Regions from separate parts of the Neomoorella glycerini genome, predicted to be linked through region 2. Evidence: riboswitches for the same ligand, from Rfam matches in the RefSeq annotation. Region 2 holds a riboswitch; each other region holds the start of a gene.
The links. Region 2 has a riboswitch for cyclic di-GMP ahead of flgB (flagellar basal body rod protein FlgB). Riboswitches for the same ligand answer to the same signal wherever they lie in the genome.

Region 1 (9,642 bases), 1.5 Mb from region 2:
TGACGCTACTATCAAGACCGGGCCGGAAGTTTTAAGGCTTAGGGGAGGTGCGCTAAAATGGTAACTCCTGAAAGGGAAAGGCGCATTATCGACTTTTGTCGCCGCTTGATTCAGACCCCCAGTGTGACCGGAAAGGAAAAGGATGTTGCTTCCCTGGTTCAGCAGGAGATGGTTTCTTTAGGCTATACCGAGACCTGGATCGATGAGCTGGGCAATGTGATAGGTCGCGTGGCAGGCCGGGGGCAGGGCCCTGCCATCCTCTTCGATGGCCACCTGGACACGGTGGATGTAACCGAACCCGGGACCTGGCAACACCCACCCTTCCAGGGCCGACTGGTTGACGGCAGAATCTACGGCCGGGGAGCTGCCGACATGAAGGGAGCCTTAGCCGCCATGGTGTGTGCCATAGGTTTCCTGGCCCAGGATGGCGTAAATAGGGGCGGGGATCTCTACGTAACCGGTACTGTGGTGGAAGAAGTGGCTGAAGGAGTTGCTTTGAGCCATATTTTAAAAAAAATACGCCCGGCTGCAGTGGTTATCGGCGAAGCCACCGGCCTAAACCTTAACTTTGGCCAGCGCGGCAGGGCGGAAATCGTTCTCGAAACCCGGGGCCGGCCGGCCCACTCTGCCAACCCGGGGGTAGGTGTAAATGCCGTATATAAAATGCTGCCCCTGGTAGAGGCCGTCCGCCATCTGGAGCTTCCCATCGATCCCCTTCTGGGCCCGGCCATAATGGAACTGACGGACATCATCTCGTCGCCCTACCCGGGGGCTTCAGTGGTGCCTCAGCGCTGTCGCGCCACCTTCGACAGGCGCCTGCTGGCAGGGGAAGAACCGGACCAGGTCCTGATGCCGCTTCAATCCATAATTGTAGCAGGCCGGCTTAAGGATCCGGAACTTGAGGCCGAGGCTATGATAGCCCCCCTGGATATTACTACTTACACCGGCCGGGCCTTAAAGGGCCTAAAATTTGCCCCGGCCTGGTGTATAGATAAGGGGCACCCCCTGGTGGCCGCAGCCCGGGAAGCCCTCGTCAAGGCAGGCCTGCAGCCCTCCCTTGCAACCTACTGGTTCTGCACTAACGGCAGCGGGTCGGCCGGGAAGTTGGAGATACCCACCGTCGGGTTCGGGCCCGGCCGGGAAAGCCAGGCCCATGTTACCGATGAGTATATTGAGGTGGATGAACTATTGGCTGCGGCCAAAGGCTACTACAGCCTGGCTGGAACTTTGAGCATCAGCGGCCTGTAGTTGAAAAAGGAGACTCAAATCCCTTAAGCCGCTTGCTGGCCGGCTGAACAAAAGCTAATCCTTTGGAGAAGGGCTGGCCAAATGAGAGGGTTTACAAACGTCAAAAGTATGCCTCGCCCGCGGAAAAAAACACTCTTCTTTTCCATAATTCCCCTAAACCAACGGTAAACTCACTTTCCCTTAGTATCCTATGTTCAAGGCAAACCTGTCGAAAGGCAGGGGCGCAAAGCCATGGGTCTAAGGCTTGTATAAGCTATGATTGCTAGGTTACCGGTGGACCTTCTGGGAGTGGTTAACGACCCCAAAAGGGTGTCCACAAATGGTTAACAGTAGAGTTAAGGCGCCAGATTCCTTTGTCACCATATACAAAAATGTAGGGGTTATTTTTAATGAAGCGTCCAAAGGGAAAAAACCACGCCTGTTGAAAATAACAGGCAAGCAATATGAATGTTAACACTGTCCATTATTCAGGGTTAGGTACCATTCGTTTGTGTATTAGTTAACAAAAGGGGAGGGGTAGATTTGATGGTTAATATAAAGGTAAAAAGATGCTCTTTATGGAATTAAACATGTGTGTAAATGTGAATGTTAGTACACTACCTAATTATTAAATTATCATATACAAAAAAGTGGGGGTTAAATGCCATGTGCGCTGCAGAAAAAGGAAGACTTCATGGGAATGGGAAACTGAATCCAGTAATAAGCCGGCGTTCTTTTCTTAAGTGGAGCGCAATCGCAGGCGGAAGCATAGCTTTGACAGGCTGTAACCTTACTGGAGGAGCCAATAGCAAAACAGCCACGAATTTAGCCAGGACCTCAGGGGAAAAAGAACTTATCGTACCAACCAGCTGTATTCACAATTGCGGTGGACGCTGTTTACTCAAAGCCCATGTTAAAGATGGGGTAATTGTACGCTTAAGCACTGATGATCAGGGGCCGGATACCTTTGAAGTACCCCAGGTGCGAGCGTGCCAGAGGGGCAGGTCCCAGTTAAAACGCCTTTATCATCCTGACCGTCTTAAATACCCTATGAAACGGGTGGGCGAACGGGGTGAGGGCAAATTTGTAAGGATTTCCTGGGACGAAGCCCTGGATACCATTGCCCAGAAAATGAAAGAAATAAAAGCGCGCTATGGCAATGAAGCATTTTACTATGTCTATGCCTCCGGTACTATTGGCGCCACCCTCTATAACTGTTATGCTGAATTTCCCACCTGCGGAGGACCATTGCAGCGCCTCTTAAACCTGTTTGGCGGCTATTTGAATTACTATGGTAACTATAGTGCCGCCCAGTATTATTATGTCGTCCCTATGATGTTTGGTGCCCTGGGAGGCAATAGCCCTAAAGACCTGCGTCATGCCCGTTTAATTGTACTCTGGGGGCATAATCCTGTCGAAACGAAACTGGCTGGTGCCGGGGGCGCCTGGTATTTACAGCAGGCCAAAAAGGCAGGCGCTAAAATTATTGTAATCGATCCGCGCTACAGCGATACCGTGGGCAGTTTGGCCGATGAATGGATTCCCATACGACCGGGTACGGACATGGCCTTAGTCTCGGCAATTGCTTACGTTCTGATAGAAGAGGGACTTTACGACCAGGAATTTCTCAACCGTTATACAGTCGGCTTTGATGAAGAGCATATGCCGCCGGGTTATCCACCGCAGGAGTGTTATAAGAACTATATTCTGGGGAAACAGGACGGTCAGCCCAAAACACCGGAATGGGCTGAACCGATCACGCGTATTCCGGCTAACCGTATCCGCCAACTGGCACGGGAAATGGCCAGGATAAAACCAATGACGATATTGCAGGGCTGGGGTATGCAAAGAAGGGCTTATGGCGAACAGATTGTAAGGGGAATTCCGGTGCTGGCCGCCATGACCGGTAACGGCGGTAAACCAGGCAGTGGCCCGGGACTCGATATGATAAGCCCCCCAATGCCCATGGGTGTTTACCCCACAGGCAACAATCCGGTAAAAGCAACGATCTCCTTCTTCACTTTCACTGATGCAATAATCCGGGGTACGGAAATGGGACCCCAGGATGGGGTAGTGGGGGTCGAACGCTTATCCAGTAATATTAAATTTATTTGGAACTATGCTGGTAATGCCCTTATTAACCAGCACGCTAATACAAAACGAACCCATGAAATTCTTCGCGATCCGAATAAAGTAGAATTTATTGTGGTCCATGATCTTTTTATGACTCCCAGTGCCAGATATGCCGATATTTTATTACCAGATACCCATCATTTTGAACGTAATGACATCGCTACCTCAACGTGGGCCCATATTGCCGGAATCGGTTACGCTATCTTTATGAATAAAGTCATTGAACCTCCGTATGAATGTCGTAATATGCTGGATATCTGTACTGAGCTAGCTCGTCGCCTGGGCCTGGAAAAGGAATTTACGGAGGGCAAAAGTGAAGAAGATTGGTTGCGGGAAATGGTAAACACCGCACGGCAAAAATTACCGGATTTTCCTGATTACGAGGCATTTAAGAAGATGGGGATTTATAAACTCTCCCCAGATAAGGAAGGAACTGGAATAGGGTTTATAGATTTTTATCGTGACCCGGAACATCATCCCCTGGATACGCCCTCAGGCAAGATCCAGATTTTCGACCCGCGGATGTATGATAAAGGTAACCCCAAAGAGATCCCGGCTGTTCCCAAATATATTGAGGAATGGGAAAGCCCCTGGAGCCAGGAAGGGCAAAAATATCCATTGCAGGCCATCGGTCACCATTATAAACACCGCGTTCATTCTACCTTTGATAACATCTCCTGGCTGGAGGAAGCAGCACCCCAGGTGGCCTTTTTAAACCCGCTGGATGCCGGCGCAAGGGGTATCAAAGATGGTGACATGGTACGCATTTTTAACGACCGGGGCGAAATCATCATGCCCTGCCGGGTAACACCGCGGATTATGCCCGGGGTGGTAGATATTCCCCAGGGTGCCTGGTTTATGCCTGATGTCCGGGGAACAGACCGCAGAGGATGTATCAATACCCTCACATCACACCGGGTTAACCCCCTCGCTTTTGGCAATGCTCAGAATACGATTCAAGTTCAGGTAGAGAAAGCATAGGAGGTGGTACCAATGGCCGGACAGCTAGGTTTTCACGTCCAGCAGGACCGCTGTATCGGCTGCTTTACCTGCCAGATCGCCTGCAAGGATAAAAACGACCTGGAGGTAGGACAGCTCTTCAGGAAAGTCCATGAGATAGCCGGCGGCGGCTATACCGTGGTGGGCAACAACGCCGTTAAAGCCGACGTCTACGCCTACTGGATTTCAATAAGTTGCAACCACTGCCAGGAGGCGCCCTGCGTTAAGAACTGCCCCACCGGCGCTATGCAGAAGCGCCCGGAGGATGGGGTCGTCTTTGTCGATCAGAATAAATGTATCGGTTGCCGTTACTGCGTCTGGAGCTGCCCCTACGAGGCGCCCCAGTATAACCCCGAAAGCGGCAAGGTAGGCAAGTGCGACTTCTGCCGCGATCTCCTGGCCAAAGGGGAACAGCCGGCCTGCGTAACCGCCTGCCCCATGCGGGTACTGGATTTCGGCCCCCTGGACGAACTCAAGAAGAAATACGGCGGTACCAACCAGATCAAAGGCCTGCCTGACCCCAACCTTACCAAACCTTCAATTTTAATAACTCCCCACCGGGATGCAGCCCTGGGGAAATAGGAATGGGAGGAGAAGCTAATGGGTAAAGAATGGGCGCTGGTACTTTTCACCTTACTGGCCCAGATGAGCGTAGGTTTAATGGTCGTCGCCCAGGCCTTGAATTTAAAGCAGAGGGAAGGGCTCAAGCCGGTTCTCCTGTGGGTAGGCATCCTTATGGCGGCCAGCATGATTGTCTCTCTAGGACACCTGGGCAGCCCTGTAGGAGCGCCGCTGGCTGTTCTGAATTTGAAGACCTCGTGGCTCAGCCGGGAGATTTTCTTCTCGGCCGGGTTCTTCGTCCTGTGGCTGGTGAGTTACTATGTTGAGGTGCGCAGCGGGGCCGGTGAGGGGGCCAGGGCCGCCCTGGGCTGGCTGGCCGGCCTGTGCGGGATAATAGCCCTCGTCAGCATGGCCAACATCTATGTCCACACCATCCTGCCGGCGTGGGAGACGGCCTATACCCATATAGTCTTCTACAGTACGGCCCTGGTGCTGGGGGCCATCCTCTACGCCGTGCTGGCCTACCGGGCCCGGCAGGAAGGCCAGGGAAGCATGCTGAAAACAACGGTCATCCTGGCGGTCATCGGCGTGGCCCTGCAGCTGGTCAGCCTGCCGCCCTACCTGGCCAGCTTGAGCGCCGGACCGGTAGCGGCGCAGGAGAGTGCCCGCCTGCTCCTGGGAGCAGCGCCGGCCCTGGTATTGAGCCAGGCCCTGGCGATAATCGGTGGCCTTGTCTTTACCTTCCTGGCCCTGCGGGCGTACGGCGAAAATGGTTCGGCCCTGACGGGACAGTGGCTCTACGGCGCCCTGGCCCTCCTCATCCTGGCCGAACTAGCCAGCCGCTATCTTTTCTATGCCACCGGGGTCAGCATTATGGTCGGCCAGTTCTAGGGCCGCCGGGCGTTGCGGGCAAAAGGGGTCATCCCCTGCCGCACTTTGGACCCCGGAGGTTATTGGTCTGCCCGCCGAGCGCTTTTCCCTGGGAGGGGGCTCCAAGCCGGCCCGGTCTCACGGTGGGGGAGGGGCAGATCAGGCGGTCCAATGCCGGCGGCCATGGGCTGGTGCAAATTTTTCCGTTCCCTGGTGTGCGGGATTAAAATCCCCGGCATAGAAATTACCTCCATCCCTTCTCCCTCTCAGCGTATAAACGCCAGGTCGCGGGCCCTTATCTTGCGGCGACCCAGGAGGAGAGGCGGGGGGCATTTTGAGGAGGTTTGTTATGGAAAAGACATCTGGCTGGAGGCCGATACGATTGAGCTGGCAGCAGTTATGGAAGGAACCTCTTTAAGATTAACGGCTAGTGCCGTTCCAAAAAAATAATTAAGATAAAAGATGATTTTGGGATTCTGCGTCGAATCTTCTCTACAGGAGGAGATCGACCATGTGCTTATACGTACGCTCCGAGGCCTTCACTGCCCTTCATTTTCCGGCACTGGACCACCTTCTCCCGAATATCGTTATACTATATTTTGATGCAGGCGATAGTTTGCGGAAAGCCAGTGGTGCACGGGTTTTGTGGAACTGAAAAACGCTAACCCCTGGGGCAGTAGAAACCGCAGGCCTGTCTTTCCGGCCGGACCTTCGCCACAGCTTTGACCAGGGCTTCTTTGCCAGCCAGCCAGATAAAGTCCCGGGCCTGGAGCTCCACCGGCACCCGGCGTTCCCCGGTAAGATAGAGGTCCAGGGTGGCCAGGCAGGCCGGTTTATTTTCTTCCCGGCCCAGGATCAAGGCATAATAGCGGCAACCCATGCAGGTGGCCGAGGCCCGGTCTTTAAGCCCCGGCAGCATCAGCCGGTGGCCTTCATACAAAGCGTTAGCCCCGCGCATAGAGGACACCCACCCCCGTCAGGGACGCTGCCCGAAAGACGGCCCTTTCCCCGTAGCGGTTTTTCAACCGGTCGCAGGCCCGGTCCAGGCGGGCCTGTTTTTCCACCCGGCCGAAGAGGTCTTCCTGGCGCACCTCTGCCGGTACCAGGCCGGCCAGGCTCACCCCCACCAGCCGAACCGGCCGCCAGGGCGGCCAGTGGCGGCGCAGGAGCCGCCGGGCCGCCGTGTAAATATCGGCAGCCGTATCGGTATAACGGGGCAGGGTAAAAGACCGCCCCAGCCAGTTGAACTCAGCGCCTTTAAGGCTTATACTCACCGTGCGCCCCAGGTAATTTCCCAGGCGCGCCCGCCGGGCCACCAGCTCGGCCAGCTCCAGTAAAACCACTTCAATCTCCTCATAACCATAGTAGTCCCGCGGCAGGGTGATCTGGTGGCTGATGGATTTCACCCTTTCCAGGGAGTGAGGGTCCACCGGGCTGCCGTCAACGCCGTGGGCGCACTGGTGTAAAACCTGTCCCACCACGCCGAAGCGCTTGACCAGCACCTCGACAGGGAAGCAGGCCAGGTCGCCGATGGTATGGATGCCGAGTTTGGCCAAATAAGCCTCCATGCGGGGGCCGACGCCGAAAAGCTTCCTCACCGGCAGGGGCCACATTTTTACAGGGACATCCGGGTAATCCAGGACCGTCAGGCCGTCGGGCTTTTGCATCTCGGCCGCCATCTTGGCCAGGAGCTTGGAAGGCCCCAGGCCGATGCTGGTGGTAATGCCCACTTCGTCTTTGATCCTCTGCTTCAGCCGCCGGGCGATGGCCAGGGGTGAGCCGTGGAGTTCCCGGCAGCCACGGACATCCAGCCAGGCTTCATCAATGGAGAAGGGCTCCACCAGGGGAGTAAAGTCCCGCATGATGCGTAAAAGGCGGGTGGAAAATTCGATGTACAGGTCATGGCGGGGAGGGATGAAAATGCCGTCCGGGCAGAGGCTCTTTGCCTCCCGGACGGTCATCCCCGTTTGGATGCCGTAACCCCGTTTGGCCTCATAGCTGGCTGCCAGGACAATGCCGTGGCGGGTGGCCTCCCGGCCGGCGACGATAACCGGGCGCCCGCGTAAAACCGGGTCCAGGGCCTGGTGGACGGAGGCGAAGAAGCTGTTGGCGTCGCAGAGGAGAATGATGCAGGAGGAAGACATCTACGCTCGCCACCGGAACAAATGTTTGAATATATTATACCTCCGGTGGCGGCAGGTGGCAAGAGAGAGGAGAACGGATGTGTGAAAGAAAAATTTGCCAGTAGGCAAAGGTGCTGCTAGTGCCACCCCCAAAAAGACATACATCATATTGGAAAGAAATACCAATATTAGGCAACCCATATCTTTCGCTGTTCTTTGAGAATCTTTTTATCTTTATGCCAGTTCCTGTAGGCAATGTATCGGCGGATCGCCAGCAGTTAGGCACAGCATGCTGGGGAGTCCGCTCTCTATTCTTCTTATGAGCCAGGCCTGTAACACCTTCAGCTTCTATCCTTTCCTTCAAGCGGATTACCTGGCGTTCACTTAAGTCCAGGACCTCAGCAGCCTGCCTGTTGGTAATCTTGCCTTTAACGGCTTGTTCAATCACAAAACACCCTGCGCGAATCTTTGGTACTCAAAAAGATTTCTCCTCCCATAGTGACATTTTCTCAGTCCGCTTACAGGGTGACAATATCACAGTCTGGTGACACAGGATTAAAGCTGGCATTGCTTCGGCTGGGGTAGTATGTTAAAATGGAACTAAATATCTTTCACTGGTGGCAGCATGGTAAGGGAACTTATAAAGGATCTGGTAGTCAACTTCCAAGCTGAGGATAAAAGGAACAGGAAGGGTTTCTTTTTCGTCGTTTCCGGGCCTTCCGGGGTGGGGAAGAATACGCTGCTGAACTATGCCCTGGAGCGGGTCCGGGGTATTTACTACCTCCCCTCAATAACCACCCGCCCCATGCGACCGGGGGAAGCCCAGGGCTTCCCGTATTTTTTTGTCAGCAAAGCTGATTTTGAAGCAATGATCGCTCAAGGAGCCTTCCTGGAATGGAAGCAGATTCATTCCGGGGACTACTACGGTACCCATTTACCGACAATTGTTTATGCCCTGGAGAACGGCTATGACATTATTACCGACATGGATGTCCTGGGATGCGTTGAGGTCATGGAGCGCTTCCCTGAAAATGTCGTCCCGATTTTTATTGCCCCGCCAAATATGGAAGAATTGCGCCAGCGGCTGGCCGGGAGGGAAAAGGACGCCGGGGTGATAGCCAGAAGGCTGGAACGGGTGGACATGGAAATGGGCTATGTCGATAGGTACCGGCACGTGATCGTTAACGACGACCTGGAGCGGGCCGGGAAAGAGCTGGTCCGGATTTTAGAGCAATATTCCCAAAGTGGTACTAAAAAGTAAGGGCTAACTGTCCAGCCTCGGCAGAGGCTGAAAAAATCAGCCCAGAGCTTAAGCTGGCCGATTATTTTCACCCGGGGAGCGACATATCAAGGCAGTCCCCGGGCTTTTTCTAAAGTAATACTTCGTGCTGCAGCTCCCACATCCGGCGGTAAAGCCCTTCTTGCCGGAGAAGCTCCTCATGCCGTCCCCGCTGGACTACCCGTCCCTTATCCAGGACCAGGATCTCATCCATGGCCTCCAGGCCTGCCAGGCGGTGGGTTATGATCAGGGTGGTCCGGCCGGCCATTAAACGGTAGATAGCCTGCATTATTTCCTCCTCAGTTACCGGGTCCAGGCCGGTGGTGGCTTCATCCAGCACCAGGATGGGGGCGTTTTTCAGAAGGGCGCGGGCAATGGCCAGGCGCTGGCGCTGGCCTCCGGAGAGTTTCAGTCCCTCTTCACCGATACAGGTGTCATATCCCCGGGGCA
Region 2 (9,642 bases):
ACCGATAAATTGACGGCAGCGTTGGAAAAGGATGCCGATGCTGTTTACCAGTTATTCTATAATAATTCGGGTACGGGCGGCGTGGCAGTCAGTTTTGATAATTATTTAACCTTCTTAATTAAAGGTACAGGAAATTCCACTTATACGAAAGGAATTTTGGTTGCCCAGGAAGATGCGGCCCAGAATATTATTGACGATATCGACGACCAGATCGCCCGTATGGAAGATCGGCTGGCCATGAAGGAAGAACAGTTGCGGCGGCAGTTTACGGCCATGGAGCAGGCCCTGGCGGCTTTGCAGAGTCAGGGGACCTGGCTGGCCGGGCAGATTGCTGGCCTGGGGGCCTACCAGCGGAAATAGATTAAGACGCCAATATAATTAAATCTTACTTTATGATACTATGTTCATAAATCGGAGTGGAAGCGGCGAGGATGTGGAGAGGGTTGAAGAGCCCCTTAAGTTAAGTTTAACTTCCTGACGTAGTTTGCCGGCAGGCGTTGTAGGCTTTAAACTAGCGACCCTTTAGGCACAAGGTGAATAAAATCGAGGTGTAATAAAATGGCTGTCAACAACCCCTATCAGGCCTACCAGCAAAACCAGGTCCAGACCCTGTCCCAGGAAAAGCTGGTGCTGATGCTTTATGATGGAGCCTTGCGCTTTTGTCGCCAGGGGCTGGCTGCTATGGAAAAAAAGGATTATGCCGGAGTAAGCAATAACCTGGGCCGGGTCCAGGATATCCTGAGTGAACTGATGGTGACCTTAAACAGAGATGTGGGAGAAATTGCGGAAAATCTTTATAAGCTATACGACTTCATGTACCGTCATCTGGTCCAGGCCAATGTAAAAAAGAGCGCAACTATGATTAATGAAGTAATTGACCTGTTACAGCAGCTACGCGACACCTGGGAAGAAGCAACAAGAATTTACCAGACCCACGATTATCGCACCAGAATAGGGATGAACTGGCAGGGCTAAAAATGAGCGAAATAGAAACAGTGGCCAGGCAGCTTTTAGAGGCGTATGACCAGGAAGTAGAACTGATGCAGATGTGGCAGCAAAACTTAAAACACCAACAGCAGGTCATTCAAGCCAGTGCCTGGGATGAGTTAAATAATCTCATTGCAGAAGCCGCTACCTGGAGGGAAAGGTTGACCCGGGTGCGGCAGGCTACCCGGCAGCTTGAAAAGCTCCTGGTAATAGTTTCGGGGTGTGAAGGTCTGGAGTGGGAAAGGGTTGAGCTCCTGCCGCTGGCAACCCGCCGGGAACTGGCCGGGGCCTCCCGGCAGGTGCGAGCTTTATGGGAGGAATGCCGGCATCTGCAAGAAGCTAATATAAAAAATATGCAACAAGCTATAGCAACAACCAGGGCTGAGCTGGAGCAAGTACAAACAGCCCGGCAAATGGCCCGGGCCTACCGGCGGGAAAATAAAACCACGGTATCCCGGTGCCTGGACCGGCGGCTATAAGTTAAGATGAGGTAGAGAGCAGGGGCAGGGGATGGAAGACAATGAGTAAGCAGGTTGAAATAACAAAACTATCAAGCCGGGGGCAAGTAGTAATTCCTAAAGAAATCCGGCAACAACTGGGATGGGAAACGGGCGATCATGTAGCCGTGGAAGTGCAGGGGGATATGGTCATCCTGCGGCGCCTGCAGCTAGAAAGTTTCCGGGAGGCTAGGCACCAGCAGGTCAGGATGAGTTTAATCAAGTAGATGAAGAAACGGGTGCGGGGATGGCGGGAAAAGCCCGGGGCTAATCTCCCGGTATTATATCCTGTACTGGAATGTTTAGTCCCGGGAAAGCCAGCAGCGAAATATGATCGCCGCGCCCGTATTCTTTAATCTCTCTATACCCGGACGGCGAAGGCAGGCGATAGGCAGTCACCTGCTGCGCCTGGAGGTTAACCAGCCATACTTCATTTACCCCGCCCTTCGCATACAGGTTTACCTTTACTTCGCGGTCATAGGCCACCGAAGTGTCAGCCACTTCGACTAACAATAGCACGTCCTCCGGCCGGGGGTGGAAAGAAGCATAATAATCATCGCGCGGCTTGAGCAACATCAAGTCAGGCTGGGGTTCCGAGTTTTGGTCCAAGCGTAAAGGGTTCTGGGTGTCTACCAGGGCATTATTGCCTATTTTGGTGCTAAAGATGCGATCCATCCGTCTCACACACGCGGCGTGCCGGGTCCCTATTGGCACCATCTCTATAATCTCCCCATCAATCAGCTCTACCCGGTCATTTTCTCCTAATATGCCTGCCCGGGCCATCTGGTAAAACTCCTCAACGGTAAAACGCCGACGGGCAACCTCGACTGCCGCCATTCTTTAGAATCCCCCTTTCTTCTGTCCTTCCTTCTGTTATATATTATACCCTACATCCTTACCAGGATGATTGTCGTATCTATACGATCCCAGGCTGATTGTGATGGCTATATTATACCACAGTTGGAATCGAAATCTTTAGAGGGATAGAAAAAAAGGAGACTGTTCTTGAAGGGGTGAAACGGTTCTATTTTTTTTGGTTAATTTTCTCTCAACCTGCAGGAATTTGGCAAAACGTGTTGAATAAATATCGACAGAATCCAAGTAAAATTTTCTTACTCCGGGCGTCAAGGGCAAGCTCTCCGAAAGGGGATGCGCGCAAAGCTATGGGTCTAAGGTCCGGGCAGAGTGGGACCGGACTATGATTGCCAGGCTACCGTTTCCGGTTCTTTAAGCTGCCCGGTAAACGGGTTTTTCTTTTAGGACCAAAGTCCCAGACAAATTTAGGACTTAAGTCGGATACCCAAATTCCCATAGAAATGCTAAAGTGGTAACTGCTGGAGAAAAAAATCATTTTTCCGGGAAAAAGGGGGAAACATGGATGTTTATGACGCCGGCTATCTATGTCCTGGAAAAGGCCCTGGATACGGCAACTTTGCGTCAGCGGGTTATTGCCCACAATATTGCCAATGTCAATACCCCCGGCTTCAAGCGCTACGAAGTTTCCTTTGAAGAGAAACTCAGCCAGGCTCTGGGATTAGAGCCTGGTCTGCCCCTGTATCGTACTAATCCCTATCACCTGCCGGCAGCAGGTTCAGATCTTACCCCGGAGGTTAACCAGGATAACAGTACTAGCATGCGCCAGGACGGCAATAACGTGGATATCGACCGGGAGATGGTCGACCTGGCCCAGAACAGCTTGAACTTTAATTTTGCCACCCAGCAGCTAAACGGCCGGCTGGCTATGCTGCGCTATGTGATCAATGAAGGCAGGCGCTAAGCGGCCCTAACTCTGATAACAAGCGAGGGCGTTATATTTCAGGAAAACACTGCAATGACGCCTGCGGGGGTTTGTGTTGGCGGCTCCGGCGGACGAGCCCGTGGATTGGAGGTAGGAGGAGTGGAACTGTTGCCAGCCCTGGCCATCAGCGCTTCTGGCCTTACGGCTGAGCGCCTGCGCCTGGATCTCATTGCCAACAATCTGGCTAATATCAATACCACCAGGACACCCCGGGGCGGCCCCTACCGGCGGCAGGTACCCGTTTTTGCGGAGAAGCTGCGGGAAGCCCTGGGACAATCACCGGGACAGGCCCCTGGCAGGGGCGTGGAGGTGGCGGCCATTGTGGAGGATAATACGCCGCCCCGCCTGGTATATGACCCTTCTCACCCTGATGCTGACCCTAACGGCTATGTGGCTTTACCAAATATTAATATCGTTACCGAAATGGTAGATATGATAACCGCCACCAGGGCCTATGAGGCCAACGTCACCGTCCTGAATGCGGCCAAGGCCATGACCCTGAAGGCCCTGGAGATCGGGCGTTAGGAGCAGGGGGCTTGGCTGCCGCTAAAGTGAGAGGCGGAGATTTAGTTATAAGGAAGTGATTCCCATGCTTCTTACACCGGTTTCCCTGTTAATACCGGCTCCCCTCCAGGATAGCCAGCAATCCCGGCTCATCCCCCAGGGTACAGAAGCCGTAGCCAGGTCTTTTGGTGAAGTCCTGCGGGAAAAACTGGGGGAAATCAACACCCTGCAACAGCAAGCCGATGCCCTCACCCAGGAGTACCTGGCCGGTAAAATAGAGGACGTCCACCAGGTCATGCTGGCCCTGGAGCAGGCTAACCTTTCCCTCCAGCTGGCCATGCAGGTGCGCAATAAGGCCATTGAGGCTTACCAGGAAATCTCCCGCATGCAGGTTTAGCAGCAAGCCGGTTGGAGGCCATATTCATGCGCCGCAGTTGAGCTGGACTAACTTCGTTACAGTACTTTCTGGGAAATCACTCGTTTTGGGGTGGCGCAGCGGCGGGGTGTCCCGGCCTGAGATTAAAGCTTTCTGGCAAGGGAGGCATTTTGTCCTGGTTTTGATATTAATTATGGTTAGCAAGTAAATTTGCCTTCCGGGAGCTCAAAATGAAGGTTAAAGATATACTGGACAGGATAAAAAATTTCTGGCAGGGTTTAACCCCCGGGCGGCGTTCGGCCCTCATGGCTATAAGTATAGCCGCCCTGCTGGGGGGCGCCTTCCTGGCGCAGTGGCTGCTAAAGCCCCAGTACGCACTCCTGTTTACCAACCTGCAGCAGCGGGACGCGGCAGCGGTGGTAGAAAAGTTAAAGGAAATGAAGGTGCCCTACCAGCTGGCGGGCGAGGGGACGACCATCCTGGTACCCAAGGACCAGCTCTACCAGCTGCGCCTGGACCTGGCCAGCGCCGGGGTTTTAAACAGCGGCCAGGGATTTGAACTCTTTGACCAGAACAAGCTGGGCATGACCGATTTTGAACGCAACCTGGATTACCAGCGCGCCCTGCAGGGAGAGCTGCAGCGCACGATTGTGGCCATGAATGAAGTGGAAGACGCCCGGGTGCACCTGGTCATCCCCCAGCCCAGTGTCTTTTTACAGGAACAGCAGCCGCCCTCTGCGGCGGTAATGCTGAAACTAAAACCCCTGGCGCGGCTGAAGCCGGAACAGGTCAAGGGCATCATGGAGCTGGTGGCTGCCAGTGTAGCGGGTCTCAAGCTCGAGAATATCCGCGTCATTGATATGTACGGCAACGTCTTGAGCGACGGCCTGGCCGGCAGCGAGACGGCGCCTTTAACCCAGAAGCAGCAAACCCAGATGGAATTAAAAAGGCAGTATGAAAGGGACCTGGAACAGAGGCTCCAGGCCATGTTGACCCAGATCCTGGGTCCAGGGAAAGCCGTGGCCATGGTCACTGCCGACCTGAACTTCGACCAGCAGGAAATTAAGCAGACGGTCTGGGGCAAGGAAGGCGCCTTGAGGAGCGAGCAAATTAAAACTGAGCAGGGCACTACCGGTGGCACCGGTGGACCGGCAGGGACGCCGCCCAATACCCAACCTCCTGTATACCAGGCGATTAACCCTACCACTGGAAATTATAATAAATCCGATACAGTTCATAACTATGAGCTGGACCAGACCCAGACCCATACCATCGTGGCTCCCGGCCAGGTAAGACGGCTTTCTACGGCGGTGGCTGTTAACGGTCCGGTGAGCCCGGATATGAACAACCAGATCCAGCAGATTGTCAGTGCTGCCGTGGGTTACAACCCGGCCCGGGGCGACCAGATTACCGTTACCAGTATGGCTTTTGACAATTCCCTGCAGCAGCAGATGGCGGCCGAAATGGAGGCCCGGCAGCAGCGCCAGCAGGTGCTCCAGCAGTACCTCCTCTGGGGAGCAGCAGGGCTGGGGGCCTTGCTCTTAATGGGGGTGTTAATCATACTCCTGTTACGCCGCCGGCGGCAGAAAGCTTTACAAGCGCGGCTGCCCGGCGAGGCTTTACTGGCCGGTATGCAGGCTGGTGTCCTGGTAGAACCCTTGGTAGTTCAGCCGGTAGAACCGGTGGATGTGGAAAAAGAACGCCAGGAAGCTGAACGCAAGGCCAAACTGGAGCGCTTGAAGGAGATCATCCGCCAGCGGCCGGAGGATGCAGCCTTACTAATCAAGGCCTGGCTGGCTGAGGATTAGGGGTGGCTTGATTGGCGAGGCAGAAGGCCCTTTCCGGCCTGGAAAAGGCAGCGATTTTTTTGATCAGCATTGGGCCGGAGTTATCATCGTTAATTTTAAAACAAATGGCCCAGGAAGATATCGAGCGCATTACTTACCAGATTGCTAACACTACCTCCATTGACCCGGCAACCATGCAGCAGATCGTCGATGAGTTCCTGCAGCTCAGCGATGCCCATATGTTCATCCTCCAGGGAGGCATGAAGTATGCCCGCGAGGTGCTGGAAAAAACCCTGGGGCCGGCACGGGCGGCGGAAATTATTAAAAAACTCCTGGCCACTTCCAAAATCCGACCTTTTAATATGATCCGCAAGGCCGATCCCAAGCAGCTTGTGAACTTTATTTATAACGAGCATCCCCAGACTATAGCCCTGATCCTGGCCTACCTGGAACCGGAGCAGGCAGCGGTAGTCCTGGGGGCGCTGCCAGACCAGTTACAGGCCGATGTAGCCAAAAGGATTGCCCTCATGGAGCGGGCTTCCCCGGAGACATTGCGGGAACTGGAGAGCATCATGGAACAGCGTTTATCCTCCCTGGTGGAGCAGGATTTTGCCGTTGCCGGTGGTTTAAAAAGCCTGGTGGACATCTTGAACCGGGCCGACCGCAGCACCGAGCGGACCATCCTGGAATCCCTGGAACAGGATGACCCGGAACTGGCCGACGAGATCCGCAAGCGCATGTTTGTCTTTGAAGACATCCTGACCCTGGATGATAACTCCATCCGCCGCGTCCTCAGGGAAGTCGACCTCAAAGATCTGGCCCTGGCCCTCAAGGCGGCCAGCGAGGAGGTGGCCAACCGCATTTACCGCAACCTCTCCAAGCGGGCTGGCGAGATGCTCAAAGAGGATATCGAGTATATGGGCCCGGCGCGCCTCCGGGATGTGGAAGAAGCCCAGCAGCGCATTGTCCAGATTATCCGCCGCCTGGACGAAGCCGGTGAGATTATCATCGCCCGGGGAGGCGAAGACGCCATTGTTGTCTAGGATACTAAAAAAAGCTGGATCAGGTTGGGGCGAAAGGGTGATCCCCCTGCGCCCCGTGCAGGTGGCAGCGGCTATAGAATATACCGGAGAGGAGGCCGGCAAGCCGGAAGCCCGGGACGAAATGGAAGCTAATGCCGCGCGGGAAGTGACTGCCGCCCGGGAAGAGGCTGCCGCCATCCTGGAGCAGGCCCGCCGGGAGGCGGCGGCTATCAAAGAGGCAGCCCTGGAGGAGAGGCAGAAAGCCCTGGAAGAGGGCCGTGCTTCCGGGGAGGCGCGGGGCTACCAGGAAGGCCTGGCCCGGGCCGAGGGGGAAGCTGAGCGTATTCGCCGGGAGGCTGAAGCCGCCCGGGAAGAAGCCCGGCAGGTCCTGGCCGAGGCGCAGAGGGCTTACCAGGAGACGATTAGCGCCGCTGAAGGTGAAATTATCGAACTGGCCCTGGCCATTGCCAGCAAAATAATAGGCCAGGAAATAGAACTGCGACCGGACCTGGTGTTAGAAATCGCCCGCCAGGCCATCCGCCAGGTGGCCGAGGGGCAAAATTACATAATTTACGCTTCCCCGGAGGCAGCCGGGACTATCCGCCAGCGCCGCGCCGAACTCCTGGCAGAAGCAGCGCCGGGAGCGCGGCTCCAGGTAATTGCTGACGCGGGTTTTAAGGCCGGGGACTGCCGGGTTGAGACGGAAAATGGCTTTGTTGACGCCAGCGTCGACAGCCAGCTGGAAGAACTGAAAAAGATCCTCAGGGTAGACGCCCGTGCTACACATACAGCGCCGGACTTTCTATCTGGAACTGGCGCAGCCAGTTCCCACAGTTTTCCGACCTCCGACTTCCAGCCTCCAACTTCTGTTTTGGCAGGTGGTCGGCCGTGAGCCTGGCCCCCGACCTCACTACCTACCGGCAACGCCTGGCAACAGCCAGCCTCTGGCGCCGGGGGGGTAAAGTTACCAGGGTGACTGGCTTAACTATTGAAGCCCGGGGCCTCAAGGCTGCCGTAGGCGAACTTTGCCATATTTATAACAACGGTGCGGCGCCTGTTGTGGCCGAGGTGGTCGGTTTCCGGGAAGAAGTGACCCTCCTCATGCCCCTGGGAGAACTGGAGGGTATTGGACCCGGCTGCCGGGTGATGGCGGCCGGCCATGGGCACCGCATCCCGGTGGGACGGGGGCTGATGGGCCGGGTCCTGGACGGTCTCGGGCGGCCGCTGGATGGAATGCCCCTCGTAGGAGGCGATCTCCAGCCGGTCAACAACCGTCCCCCTCATCCCCTGGCACGGCGGCGGATTAAAGAAATCCTGGCCACCGGGATCAAGGCCATCGACGCCCTCCTCACCTGCGGCTGCGGCCAGCGGGTGGGCATCTTTGCCGGCAGCGGGGTGGGCAAGAGCACCCTCCTGGGGATGATTGCCCGCCACAGCACCGCCGATATCAATGTCATTGCCCTCATTGGCGAGCGGGGCCGGGAGGTGCGGGACTTTATCGAAGGCGACCTGGGGCCGGAAGGCCTGGCGCGCTCCGTGGTAGTGGTCGCTACTTCCGACCAGCCGGCCCTGGTACGCATTAAAGGAGCCTTTACAGCGACGGCCATTGCCGAGTATTTCCGCGACCAGGGGCAAAACGTCCTCTTGATGATGGACTCCCTCACCCGCTTTGCCATTGCCCAGCGGGAAATAGGCCTGGCCATTGGCGAGCCGCCGGCTACCAGGGGATATACCCCTTCCGTCTTTGCTTCCTTGCCCCGGCTGGTGGAAAGGGCTGGCAACGGTGCTAAAGGTTCCATTACCGGCCTGTACACGGTGCTGGTGGAGGGCGATGATATGAACGAGCCGGTGGCCGACACCGTGCGCGGTCTCCTGGACGGCCACATCGTCCTCTCCCGGAAACTGGCGGCCCGCAATCATTACCCGGCCATTGACGTCCTGCAGAGCATCAGCCGCCTTATGCCGGAGATTACCTCCAGGGACCAGCAGGATAAGGCGGGATACTTGCGGGATCTGCTGGCTGCGTACCAGGAGGCGGCTGATTTAATTGAGATTGGCGCCTACCAGCAGGGCTCAAACCCGCGGGTAGACGCGGCGTTGCAATATTATGTTGCCATCCAGGCCTTCCTGCGCCAGGGCGTAGATGAATACTATGATTTTAACGCCACCCTGGCCGGGTTATCATCCATATTTACTTAAATAATATCCCGGCTCTAACTTCTCACTTCCTACATCTCATTTACGGAGGCGTTGCCCGGTGGCTGGTTTCCGCTTTTCCCTGGAAAAGGTACGCTCCTACAAGGCCTCCCAGGAGGAACAACTTAAACTGCAACTGGCCGCGGCCCGCCGCCACCAGGAAGAAGAAGAGAAGCGCCTGGAACATTACCGGCAGCTACGGGCTGGCTGTACAGCCATCCAGGGGGCGTTAGCGGTAGACGATTTGCTCCGGGAAGTAGCCCTGCTGGAAGCCCTGGACAGCTGTATTACCAGCCAGCAGGAAAAGGTGGCCCGGGCCCGGCTGGTAGTGAGGGAGAAATGCGACCAGGTGCAGGTGGCCATGCAGGAGCGGAAAGCCCTGGACCGCCTGCGCGACCGCCAGCTGGCCATCTACCAGTACAACCTGGCCCGGGAGGAACAAAAGCAAATAGATGAGGCAGCAGGCAGCCGTTGC
Region 3 (9,642 bases), 420 kb from region 2:
CGATGACTACCTTGCTGGAGCTTGGGAGAATGGTCCAGGCTATGAAGGATTCGTTAACAGCCGGGGTAGTCACCGGGGTTCTACAACAGATAGTTGATGCCGTGGCCATGATGGACCAGATACAGATGCTCCAGGGAGACAGGCTCGTGATGGGTATGATCGTAGCTATGCAAGAGGCCGTTAAAGAAAATAAGGATAAATCCCCGCAAGGAGTATTGAGCTTGCTGCGGCAATTGAACGATCCGGAGGCCAGGAAAGGCCTGGGTATCTTTACTTCTTTCTTGCAAAAACTACCGGCGCAATTGGGTTTTACCAATTAGCATTAGCAACAGGCTGCCAGCCAGGCAGCTTTTTTATTTTGCCTGCCAAGGCTGCCCGGGTTAATAGCAATTTTTTGCTAGAAAAAGTAAATCAACAGCAGGAATTTTAGTGATGAGAGCGCATAGTTAAATATAGACTGACATTGGCTCCTTATTATGCTGATAACTACTTTATCACGTATCAACTGGTGCAAACTTTTTGCAAAAAAGTTTAGCTCAAGACAGCAATTTAAGTAAATTAGTCTAAGGAGTAAAGGGGATAAGTCTATGGAAATTCAAATGCCCTACGGACCCGGTTTTTTATCCATTGAAGTCCCAGCTCAAAATATCATTGGTTTCCTGGAACCGCCGCCATCATTGCCATCATTACCTGACGTTGACGTGGTAATCAAAAATGCTTTAGCCTGCCCCGTGGGTGCCAGGCCCCTCGGGCAACTGGTCCACCCGGGGATGAAAGTGAGTATTGCCATTTCCGACGCCTCCCGGCCCAATATCGAAAAATGGATTTTACCAGTAGTATTTGCAGAGTTGAGTAAAGCTGGCATTAAAGACGAGGATATTACGGTTATTGTCGGCACGGGTTCCCACCGCCCGGCCACTCCCGGAGAGATTGCCAGTATGGTAGGGAGTAAGGTTGACAGCATTAAGGTGATTAATCATTTTTCCGATACCAGTCCATTGGTCGACCTGGGCCGGACCCCGGGCGGTTACCCGGCCTTAGTAAATCGCTATTTTTATGAAGCTGATCTCAAGATCGCCCTGGGCACGATTTTACCCCATCCCATTGCCGGCTACAGCGGCGGCGGCAAGGCCATAGCCGTGGGGCTTTCCTCAAGTGAAACTATCAGCAGCATCCATACCCCGGCTACCCTGGACGACCCGCACACCGGCCTGGGCAAGGTAGAAGGTAACCCCTTTATCCAGTTCGGCTATGACGTCGCCCGGCTGGCGGGCCTGGACCTGTTAATCAACGCCGTAGTTAATGAAAAAGAAGAGATTATTGATGTTATCTGCGGCGAGGTGGAAGCGGCCCACCAGACCCTGATTGAGCGTACGGCGCGCAAGATTTATGAAGCCCGCTTTGCCACACCGGCAGACATCGTAATCGTTGCTGCCGGCCATCCCAAAGATAATAACCTGTACCATGTTGCCGCCGAGGCCCTGGGGGTAGTAGCCGGCAACGGGGTTCAGTACCCCTGCGTTAAAAAGGGCGGGACGATAATCGTCGTCTCTCCCATGGCCGAAGGGATTTATAATGAAACAATGTTTAAGTACTTGAGCAAGGCGGCACCGGCAGAGGTGGTGCGGGAACTAAAGACGGCGAAAATAGACCGCCCGGGAATGCACCGCGCCTACGCTACGGCCCAGATCCTCTGCGACCATGAAATTATCTTTGCTGAAACGCAGTTAGACCCGGAGATAACCCGCCAGGTCCACATCAAGCCCATGGCCACCGTGGCCGCGGCTCTGGAATATGCCCTGGCCAAACATGGAGCGGGGGCAAGCATCCTGGTAGTTAAAAATTCCCACCGGCTGGTTCCCATATTAGCAGCTTCAAGTTTAATTAAAATTTAAAGAGGGCTTAATACAATTATAACGCCGGGGTGCTATTATAAACTCGAGCAAAGCCCTCTGACCTCCTTTTAATATATACCCTATCACACCCGGATTGCACCGGGTTATTTTTTTGGCCCCAAAAAATTGGCATATTTTGCAGGAAAAAAGGCCCGAGTTCGACAGTTGCTAGGCAAAAATGACTGCTTTTCAGATGAAGAACCCTTATAAATCAACGTTTCCCGATCTTGGGAGAGCTCAAAAATCAAAAATCACATAGGCACACGATTTCGGGATTAAAACTTGATGGTAATGTAGTACATGCGCTATAATATAGACATGTACATAAGAACTATTTCCCGCAAAAACAAGGACGGCTCTGTTGTCCGTTATATCCAGCTTGCCCACAACGTCTGGGACCCCAAGGCCGGCTACCCGAAAGCCAAAGTACTCTTCAACTTCGGCCGCGAAGAGGATGTAGACCGGGAAGCCCTGGTCCGCCTGGTAAAGAGTATTACGCGTTTTTTGGGACCGGAAGAGGCTTTACGCACCCAGGCAGAGTTAAACGGCAGCGCTCCCCTAACTTTTGTCTCCAGCCGGCCTATAGGTGGCGCCTGGGTGTTAAACGAGCTCTGGAACCAGCTGGGTATCAACCGCGTTTTAGCCGGGCTGCTGGCCAAACGTAAGTTCCAGGCGCCGGTAGAACGAGCCATCTTCGCTATGGTAGCCAACCGGGCTTTGAACCCGGCCAGTAAACTTAAGACCGAGGATTGGGTCAGCCACGATGTTTTCATTCCCGGCCTCCCGGACGTGCCGGTGCAAAACCTTTACCGAGCCATGGACTTCTTACTGGAGGCTGCTGAAGAACTGCAAAAGGATATCTTCTTCTCCGTGGCCCACCTCTTCAACCTGGAAGTCGATCTCCTGTACTTCGATACCACCTCCACCTACTTTGAAGTGGAAGAGGAGGATAATCCGGAGGACCATAAGCAGCACCTTCGGCGTAAAGGCAACTCCAAGGACCACCGGCCGGATTTACCCCAGGTGGTAATCGGCCTGGCTGTCACCAGGGAGGGCCTGCCGGTACGCTGCTGGGTCTGGCCGGGTAACACCGCCGACATGGCGGTAATCGAGCAAGTCAAAAAGGACCTGGTGGGCTGGCAACTGGGCCGGGTCATTACTGTTGTCGACCGCGGTTTTGCTTCGGAAGACAACCTTCGTTACCTCCAGCGCGCCGGCGGCCACTACATTGCCGGCGAAAAGATGCGCAGCGGCAAGGATACGGTGGCAGAGGCCCTTGCCCGGCCGGGCCGTTACAAAACTGTCAAGGATAACCTTGAAGTTAAAGAAGTTATCGTCGGCGACGGCGAAAAAAGGGTACGATATATCCTGGTACGTAACCCTAAAGAAGCAGAAAAAGACAGACTGGAGCGGGAGAAAATCCTGGCCCGCCTCAAGGAAGAATTAGCGGCCATTGGGGACCTCAAAGGCGAACCCCATACTAAAGCCTGCTGCCAGCTCATTGCCCATCCCACTTATGGCCGCTATCTCAAGACCGACAAGAAGGGACAACCCTATATCGATGCGGCCAGGGTGAAAGCTGAAGAGAAGCTGGACGGCAAATACCTTTTAAGAACCTCGGACGATACCATAAGTGCTGAAGACGTGGCCCTCGGCTACAAGCAACTGCTTGAGGTAGAGGATGCCTTCCGCACCATGAAGCAGTCCTTAGAGCTGCGGCCGGTCTATCATCGCCTGAGCGACCGCATCCATGCTCACGTCCTCCTGTGCTGGCTGGGACTGCTCCTAATCCGGGTAGCTGAAACGAAAGTGCAGGATAGCTGGCGGAACATCCGCCAGACCCTGGAACGCATGCACCTGGGCGAATTTGTTGGTCCTGAGGGCAGGGTACTCCAAAGGACGGAAACAACCCCGCCACAGCAGCATATCTTCAAGACCCTTGGGATAAAGGAACCGCCGCAAATAATCGCGGTCGAAACAAAGGCCAGAAAGGGTCCCTAGTAACACGCGCCCAAAAAGCCGATCCCTGAAACCCTTGCGCAACAAGCTGTTGCGCTTATTATTCACCTAGCAACTGTCGAACTCGGGAAAGGCATAGATGTCGAATAGCGTAAAAGGTTACCGCTAAAGGCAAACCCCGCCGAAAGGGGGGGGCGCAAAGCCATGGGTCTAAGGCCTGAAGGCTAAGATCGCCAGGCTGCCGGTATTTTTTGCTGCCATATGTTCCAGCGTCAAGACGGGGGCGGCCTTTGGCGTGAAAGGCTGTCCTTTATTTTTTTGGGAGTTTTCTATTGACGGCGCTACGCGCACGTGAATGCCAGGAAGGGGTATAGGGTTTAATGAATAAAACCAGAGGTTTATTGTCTGATGACCTGCCGGGATAAACTCGTTAACCAGGAAGTACTGGAAGCCCTCCTGGACGATTACCTGCGCCACAAGACTTTGCCAGCAACCTATAAAAACTATCTCTTGAGGCTAATCGAAGGCCAGGTTAACATCCTGGTTCACAATCTTTTACAAAAGATTGAAGACGAGCGCAGAGGCCTGATTACCGCGGTTGATGGGGAGATTTTTCAACCTGACCGGTGAGTTAAATTGTCACAGTCCGGTGACATCCGGCCGGCGTTAGTGTAAAATTACAGTAGGCAGGAGGAAAAAGGAGCAAAAAAGAGAAAAGAGACCTCACAAGAAGAAAAACACCGTAAAAGGAGTGAGGTCTCTTTATGGTAAACGGTAATACCAGTACCGCTACCATCTTTAGTTTATTAGATGGTATCGAGAATTTCAACACTCTAGAAGAAGTTATCCTGCAAATAGCCAGGCGATTATTGGTAGCCGTACTGGAAGCCCTGGATGATGCCCTTATGCCAGCAAAACCCAAGAGATATAGGATAGCTGGCTTCCGCTACCGCACAATCACCTGCCTGTACGGGGATATAACCTTTAAGCGCCGACTATATGTCAAAGCGACGCGCAAAAAGAAAAGAGGCGAGGGAAGGTTTCTGTTAGACGAAGCCCTGAACTTACGCCAAGGAAAGCGCCTGACAGGAAGACTGCTCAAATTAGCCGTATCGCTGGCAACCCGGTTACCCTTCAGGCAGGCAGCGGAAATAATGGCCGAAGCAGGGATGGGCCAATTAAGCCATATGACCATCCATAGCGAAGTAAAACGAAATGGACTGGAACAAAAAGGACTGCAAGAAGCCCTGCGCAACAAGCTATTCGTGAGCGGGGAAGAGCCCCAAGGCAAAAAGAAAAAAGTACCGGCACTATTTATCGAAGCCGATGGCATAATGATTCCCCTGCAAAGGAGCAAGCAAGAGCGGATAGAAGTAAAAGTAGGAATAGTATACGAAGGGTGGATAGAAAAAGGGAATGCCCGGCATCTCAAGAACCCGCGGGTAGTAATGGGCATCTATGAAGATGGAGAACAATTTTGGGAAGCCCTCACCACGGAAATAGCCAGGTACTACGAGATAGACGAAAAAACAATATATGTGGTCAATGGCGACGGAGCCAGCTGGATCCAGAAGACAGCCAAAGAACAGTTACCAGGAGCCATTGTACAATTGGACCGCTACCACCTCCACCGGGATATAAGGCAGGCTTATGGGAACGAAACAGCGCGAGGATTAATGGAGATTTTAGCCAAAGGTCAAGAGCAGGTCTTTTTGGACACCATGGAAGCACTCATAGAAGAAGCACCGAACCGCAAAAACAAGCAACAACGCCAAAAAGTATATGACTACTGTCAAAGATATCGCGATAACCTGTTAGATTACCGCTTGCGGTTACCACGACAACTGGAAGGGCTAAAGTTATACGGGATGGGCGTAGCCGAAACAACAGTAGACAAAAAAATAGCCATTCGCATGAAAAAGAGGGGAATGAGCTGGAGCGAAGCAGGAGCAACGGCCATGGTAGCATTACTTATGCTCAAAGCCAATGGAGAATTAGCCGCATGGCTAGAAAAGAAGATGCCACAAGTAGAAAAGAATCCCGTTAAAGTAATAAAAGAAAAGAAGATAGTTAAAGAAGACGTAGAAGCATGGTTAAGGAAGAGAGTACCAGCCCTTGTTGGCCCTGAGGCGGGAACAGATTGGGTTAAATATACCTTGAGGCAACTAACAAGAATTAGTGGAGCTATATTCTAACCCCTTTTCCGGCTTAATTAGAGCAGGCAGTAATTCGCGAAGCCTGTCAAGGTCGCCGTAGGCGGCCGCAGGCTTTAACCTTGACAGGCGCAGAGAATTACTGCACAATACTCCGGAGCCGGAAAAGGTGTTGGATATATATGGGATTTTTATGTGAGGTCTCTTTTTGCCTACTACATCTTGACACGTACGCCGGCCGGCAGAAAACTTGACAGAAGCGGGGCTATCTGCTAAGATATCGCTACGGAAAGCGTGGTAGTGCCTGAATAACGGGCGGAAGTAGCTCAGCGGTAGAGCATCGCCTTGCCAAGGCGAGGGTTGCGGGTTCAAATCCCGTCTTCCGCTCCATATTTTTGGCCCGGGCAACCTCGGATGGGGTATTTACCTGTCCGAGGTGTTATTCTCCTGGCTTATTTTTTAATAAGGGCGGCAGGAAAAGGCAGGCAAAGCGGCGAAATAAAAGCCTGATAGTATTTTAAGCTAAATGGATGGTCATAATGAATGGCGTCCAGTAGTCGGGAGCAGGGAGGAGCAAGTAAGTAATGAAGGCAACCGTCGAGAAGTTAGATAAGCACCAGGTACTTCTGGAAGTTGAAGTGGAAGCCCCCCGGGTGCAGAAAGCCCTGGATCAAGCTTACCGCCGCCTGGTCAAGCAGGTAAATATCCCGGGTTTCAGGAAAGGCAGGGCGCCGCGTTTCATCCTGGAACGGTATATCGGCAAGGAGCCCATCTATAATGAGGCGGCGGAAATAGTTATTCCACCGGCCTATGAAGAAGCGGTGGCCGAACACAAGCTGGAACCCATCGATCGACCGGAAGTGGAAATAGTCAAGGTGGAGGAAGGCGAGCCTCTAATCTTCAAGGCCAGAGTAGAAGTCAAGCCGGAAGTCCACCTGGGCACCTACAAGGACCTCGAAGTGGAACGGCCGGAAGTAAGAGTTACCGAAGAGGATATCGACGCCTACCTGAAAAACTTGCAGGAACGCAATGCAACCATTAAAGTCATCGAAGACGAACCGGCAGCAGCGGGGGATATTGTCAGCATTGATTTTAAAGGCACGGTAGATGGTGAGCCTTTTCCGGGTTTAGAAGGCAATAATTACCCGCTGGAACTGGGCTCGGGCACCTTTGTACCCGGCTTTGAAGAGCAGCTGGTGGGTGCCAGGGTGAATGAGGAGCGCACCGTTAAAGTTACCTTCCCTGCCGACTACTATCAGAAAGGCCTGGCGGGCAAAGAGGCTATTTTCCAGGTAACCCTCCGGGGCATTAAACGGAAAGAGCTGGCCCCCCTGGACGATGAATTCGCTAAAGATGTCAGCGAGTGTGAAACCCTGGCCGAGTTGCGCCAGGATATCCACCGACGGCTGGAAGAAAAGCGGCGGCAGGAGATCGAAGCTGCCGTAAGGCGGGCCGTAGTGGCCAAGGCCGTGGCGGCAGCCACGGTGGATTTACCGGAAGTCATGGTTAAACGGCGGATCGAAACCCGCATCAGGGAACTGGAACGCAACCTGCAACTAAGGAAGATAACCCTGGAAGAATTCTTGAATGCTACGGGAAAGAATATGGATGAGCTGGAGCAGGACTTCCGGCCGGAGGCGGAAAAGGACGTTAAGACCGAGCTGGTGCTGGAAGCTATCGCCAGGGTGGAAAATATCGAGGCTACCGAAGAAGAACTCCGGGATGAAATTGAAAAGATGGCCAGGCTTACCCGCCAGGATCCGGCCGAATTGCGACAGAATCTTGACTACCTGTCTGTGTTAAAATACGATATAATGATTAAAAAGACCATAGACTTTCTGGTAGAACACAGTGTGGCCGTACCACCCCGGGAAGGCGGGGACGGGGAGACAGGAGAAAGCAGGGAGACAGGAGAAACTGCTGCAACTGAAGGCTAGGGAAAGTAGACTATCAAGGTGAAGAGGTTGTGGAAGGAATTTTTACCACGGAGGTGGGGTAAGGAATGTCAATCCTGGTACCAATAGTAGTAGAGCAGACCAACAGGGGTGAGCGGGCCTACGACATTTATTCCCGCTTATTGAAAGACCGGATTATCTTCCTGGGAAGCGCCATTGACGATCATGTAGCCAACCTGGTGATTGCCCAGATGCTATTCCTGGAGGCAGAAGATCCCGATAAAGATATCCACCTGTATATCAACAGCCCGGGTGGTTCCATCCCGGCCGGGATGGCTATCTTTGATACCATGCAGTATATCCGGCCCGATGTTTCCACCATTTGCGTCGGCCTGGCAGCCAGCATGGGCGCTTTTCTCCTGGCTGCCGGCGCTAAAGGCAAGCGCTTTGCCCTGCCCCACAGTGAAATCATGATTCACCAGCCCATGGGTGGTACCCAGGGGCAGGCCGTGGATATCGAGATCCATGCCAGGCGGATCCTGGCCATCCGGGATACATTAAACCGTATTTTAAGCGATATTACCGGCAAACCGGTGGAACAGATTGCTAAGGACACCGACCGCGATCATTTCATGACCGCCCAGGAAGCGAAAGAGTACGGTTTAATCGATGAGGTGATCACCAAGCGCGAGTTGCCCGGTAAATAGGGACAGCGAGGTGAACTAACATCATGTATAAATACACCGACGATAAGGGCCAGCTGAAGTGCTCCTTCTGTGGTAAACTTCAGGACCAGGTCAAAAAGCTGGTCGCGGGCCCTGGTGTCTATATTTGCGACGAGTGCATTGAGCTATGCAATGAGATAATCGAGGAAGAGTTAAGCGAGGACCTGAACCTGGAAATGGGCGAGTTGCCCAAACCCAAAGAGATCCGGGAAATCCTCGACCAGTACGTCATCGGCCAGGATAAGGCCAAAAAAGCCCTGTCCGTAGCCGTTTACAACCACTACAAGCGCATCAACCTGGGCATGAAGATGGATGACGTCGAACTCCAGAAGAGCAACATCATCATGCTCGGGCCCACCGGTAGCGGTAAAACGCTCCTGGCCCAGACCCTGGCCAGGATCCTGAATGTACCTTTTGCCATTGCCGACGCCACTTCCCTCACGGAAGCCGGCTATGTGGGCGAGGATGTGGAGAACATCCTGTTAAAGCTCATCCAGGCGGCCGACTACGATGTGGAGAAGGCGGAAAAGGGCATCGTCTATATCGATGAAATAGATAAAATCGCCCGCAAGTCGGAAAACCCGTCCATTACCCGGGACGTGTCGGGCGAAGGTGTCCAGCAGGCCCTTCTCAAGATCCTGGAAGGGACCATTGCCAGCGTACCTCCCCAGGGAGGGCGCAAGCACCCCCACCAGGAGTTCATCCAGCTGGATACCACCAATATTCTCTTCATCTGTGGCGGTGCCTTCGACGGCCTGGATAAAATTATCAAAAACCGCATCTCCCAGAAGACCATGGGCTTTGGTGCGGAAATCCGCGGTAAAAAGGATATCCAGGTGGGCGATATCTTAAAGCAGGTCCAGCCGGTCGACCTGTTGAAGTACGGTTTGATCCCCGAGTTTGTCGGCCGCCTGCCGGTTATCGTCACCCTGGATGCCCTGGACGAAGATGCCCTGGTACGGGTGCTGACAGAACCACGCAACGCCCTGGTGAAGCAGTACCAGAAGCTATTTGA

Region 1: it holds a riboswitch for cyclic di-GMP, as region 2 does, so the genes downstream of both, MGLY_RS03385 (DMSO/selenate family reductase complex A subunit) here and flgB (flagellar basal body rod protein FlgB) in region 2, are expected to answer to the same signal.
Region 3: it holds a riboswitch for cyclic di-GMP, as region 2 does, so the genes downstream of both, MGLY_RS08940 (hypothetical protein) here and flgB (flagellar basal body rod protein FlgB) in region 2, are expected to answer to the same signal.

Annotation. Positions count from the first base shown of each region.
Region 1 covers NZ_CP046244.1:698,720-708,361, reverse strand. The annotation lists gene MGLY_RS03390 (YgeY family selenium metabolism-linked hydrolase) at 58-1,248, shown strand; cyclic di-GMP riboswitch class I at 1,437-1,523, shown strand; gene MGLY_RS03385 (DMSO/selenate family reductase complex A subunit) at 1,894-4,341, shown strand; gene MGLY_RS03380 (DMSO/selenate family reductase complex B subunit) at 4,354-4,941, shown strand; gene MGLY_RS03375 (dimethyl sulfoxide reductase anchor subunit family protein) at 4,960-5,811, shown strand; gene MGLY_RS03370 (hypothetical protein) at 6,452-6,748, opposite strand; gene dinB (DNA polymerase IV) at 6,735-7,934, opposite strand; gene MGLY_RS03360 (helix-turn-helix domain-containing protein) at 7,969-8,361, opposite strand; gene gmk (guanylate kinase) at 8,539-9,174, shown strand; gene cydD (thiol reductant ABC exporter subunit CydD) at 9,284-9,642, opposite strand, start outside.
Region 2 covers NZ_CP046244.1:2,232,947-2,242,588, forward strand. The annotation lists gene fliD (flagellar filament capping protein FliD) at 1-360, shown strand, start outside; gene fliS (flagellar export chaperone FliS) at 559-975, shown strand; gene MGLY_RS11065 (flagellar export chaperone FlgN) at 978-1,466, shown strand; gene MGLY_RS11070 (AbrB/MazE/SpoVT family DNA-binding domain-containing protein) at 1,508-1,711, shown strand; gene MGLY_RS11075 (Uma2 family endonuclease) at 1,752-2,321, opposite strand; cyclic di-GMP riboswitch class I at 2,604-2,702, shown strand; gene flgB (flagellar basal body rod protein FlgB) at 2,863-3,261, shown strand; gene flgC (flagellar basal body rod protein FlgC) at 3,382-3,807, shown strand; gene fliE (flagellar hook-basal body complex protein FliE) at 3,872-4,183, shown strand; gene fliF (flagellar basal-body MS-ring/collar protein FliF) at 4,393-5,970, shown strand; gene fliG (flagellar motor switch protein FliG) at 5,982-6,992, shown strand; gene MGLY_RS11105 (FliH/SctL family protein) at 6,982-7,863, shown strand; gene fliI (flagellar protein export ATPase FliI) at 7,860-9,170, shown strand; gene fliJ (flagellar export protein FliJ) at 9,229-9,642, shown strand, end outside.
Region 3 covers NZ_CP046244.1:1,817,126-1,826,767, forward strand. The annotation lists gene MGLY_RS08925 (helical membrane plugin domain-containing protein) at 1-320, shown strand, start outside; gene MGLY_RS08930 (nickel-dependent lactate racemase family protein) at 588-1,895, shown strand; gene MGLY_RS08935 (IS1634 family transposase) at 2,214-3,896, shown strand; cyclic di-GMP riboswitch class I at 4,015-4,100, shown strand; gene MGLY_RS08940 (hypothetical protein) at 4,263-4,484, shown strand; gene MGLY_RS08945 (ISLre2 family transposase) at 4,619-6,049, shown strand; tRNA gene MGLY_RS08950 (tRNA-Gly) at 6,323-6,397, shown strand; gene tig (trigger factor) at 6,592-7,944, shown strand; gene clpP (ATP-dependent Clp endopeptidase proteolytic subunit ClpP) at 8,010-8,609, shown strand; gene clpX (ATP-dependent Clp protease ATP-binding subunit ClpX) at 8,633-9,642, shown strand, end outside.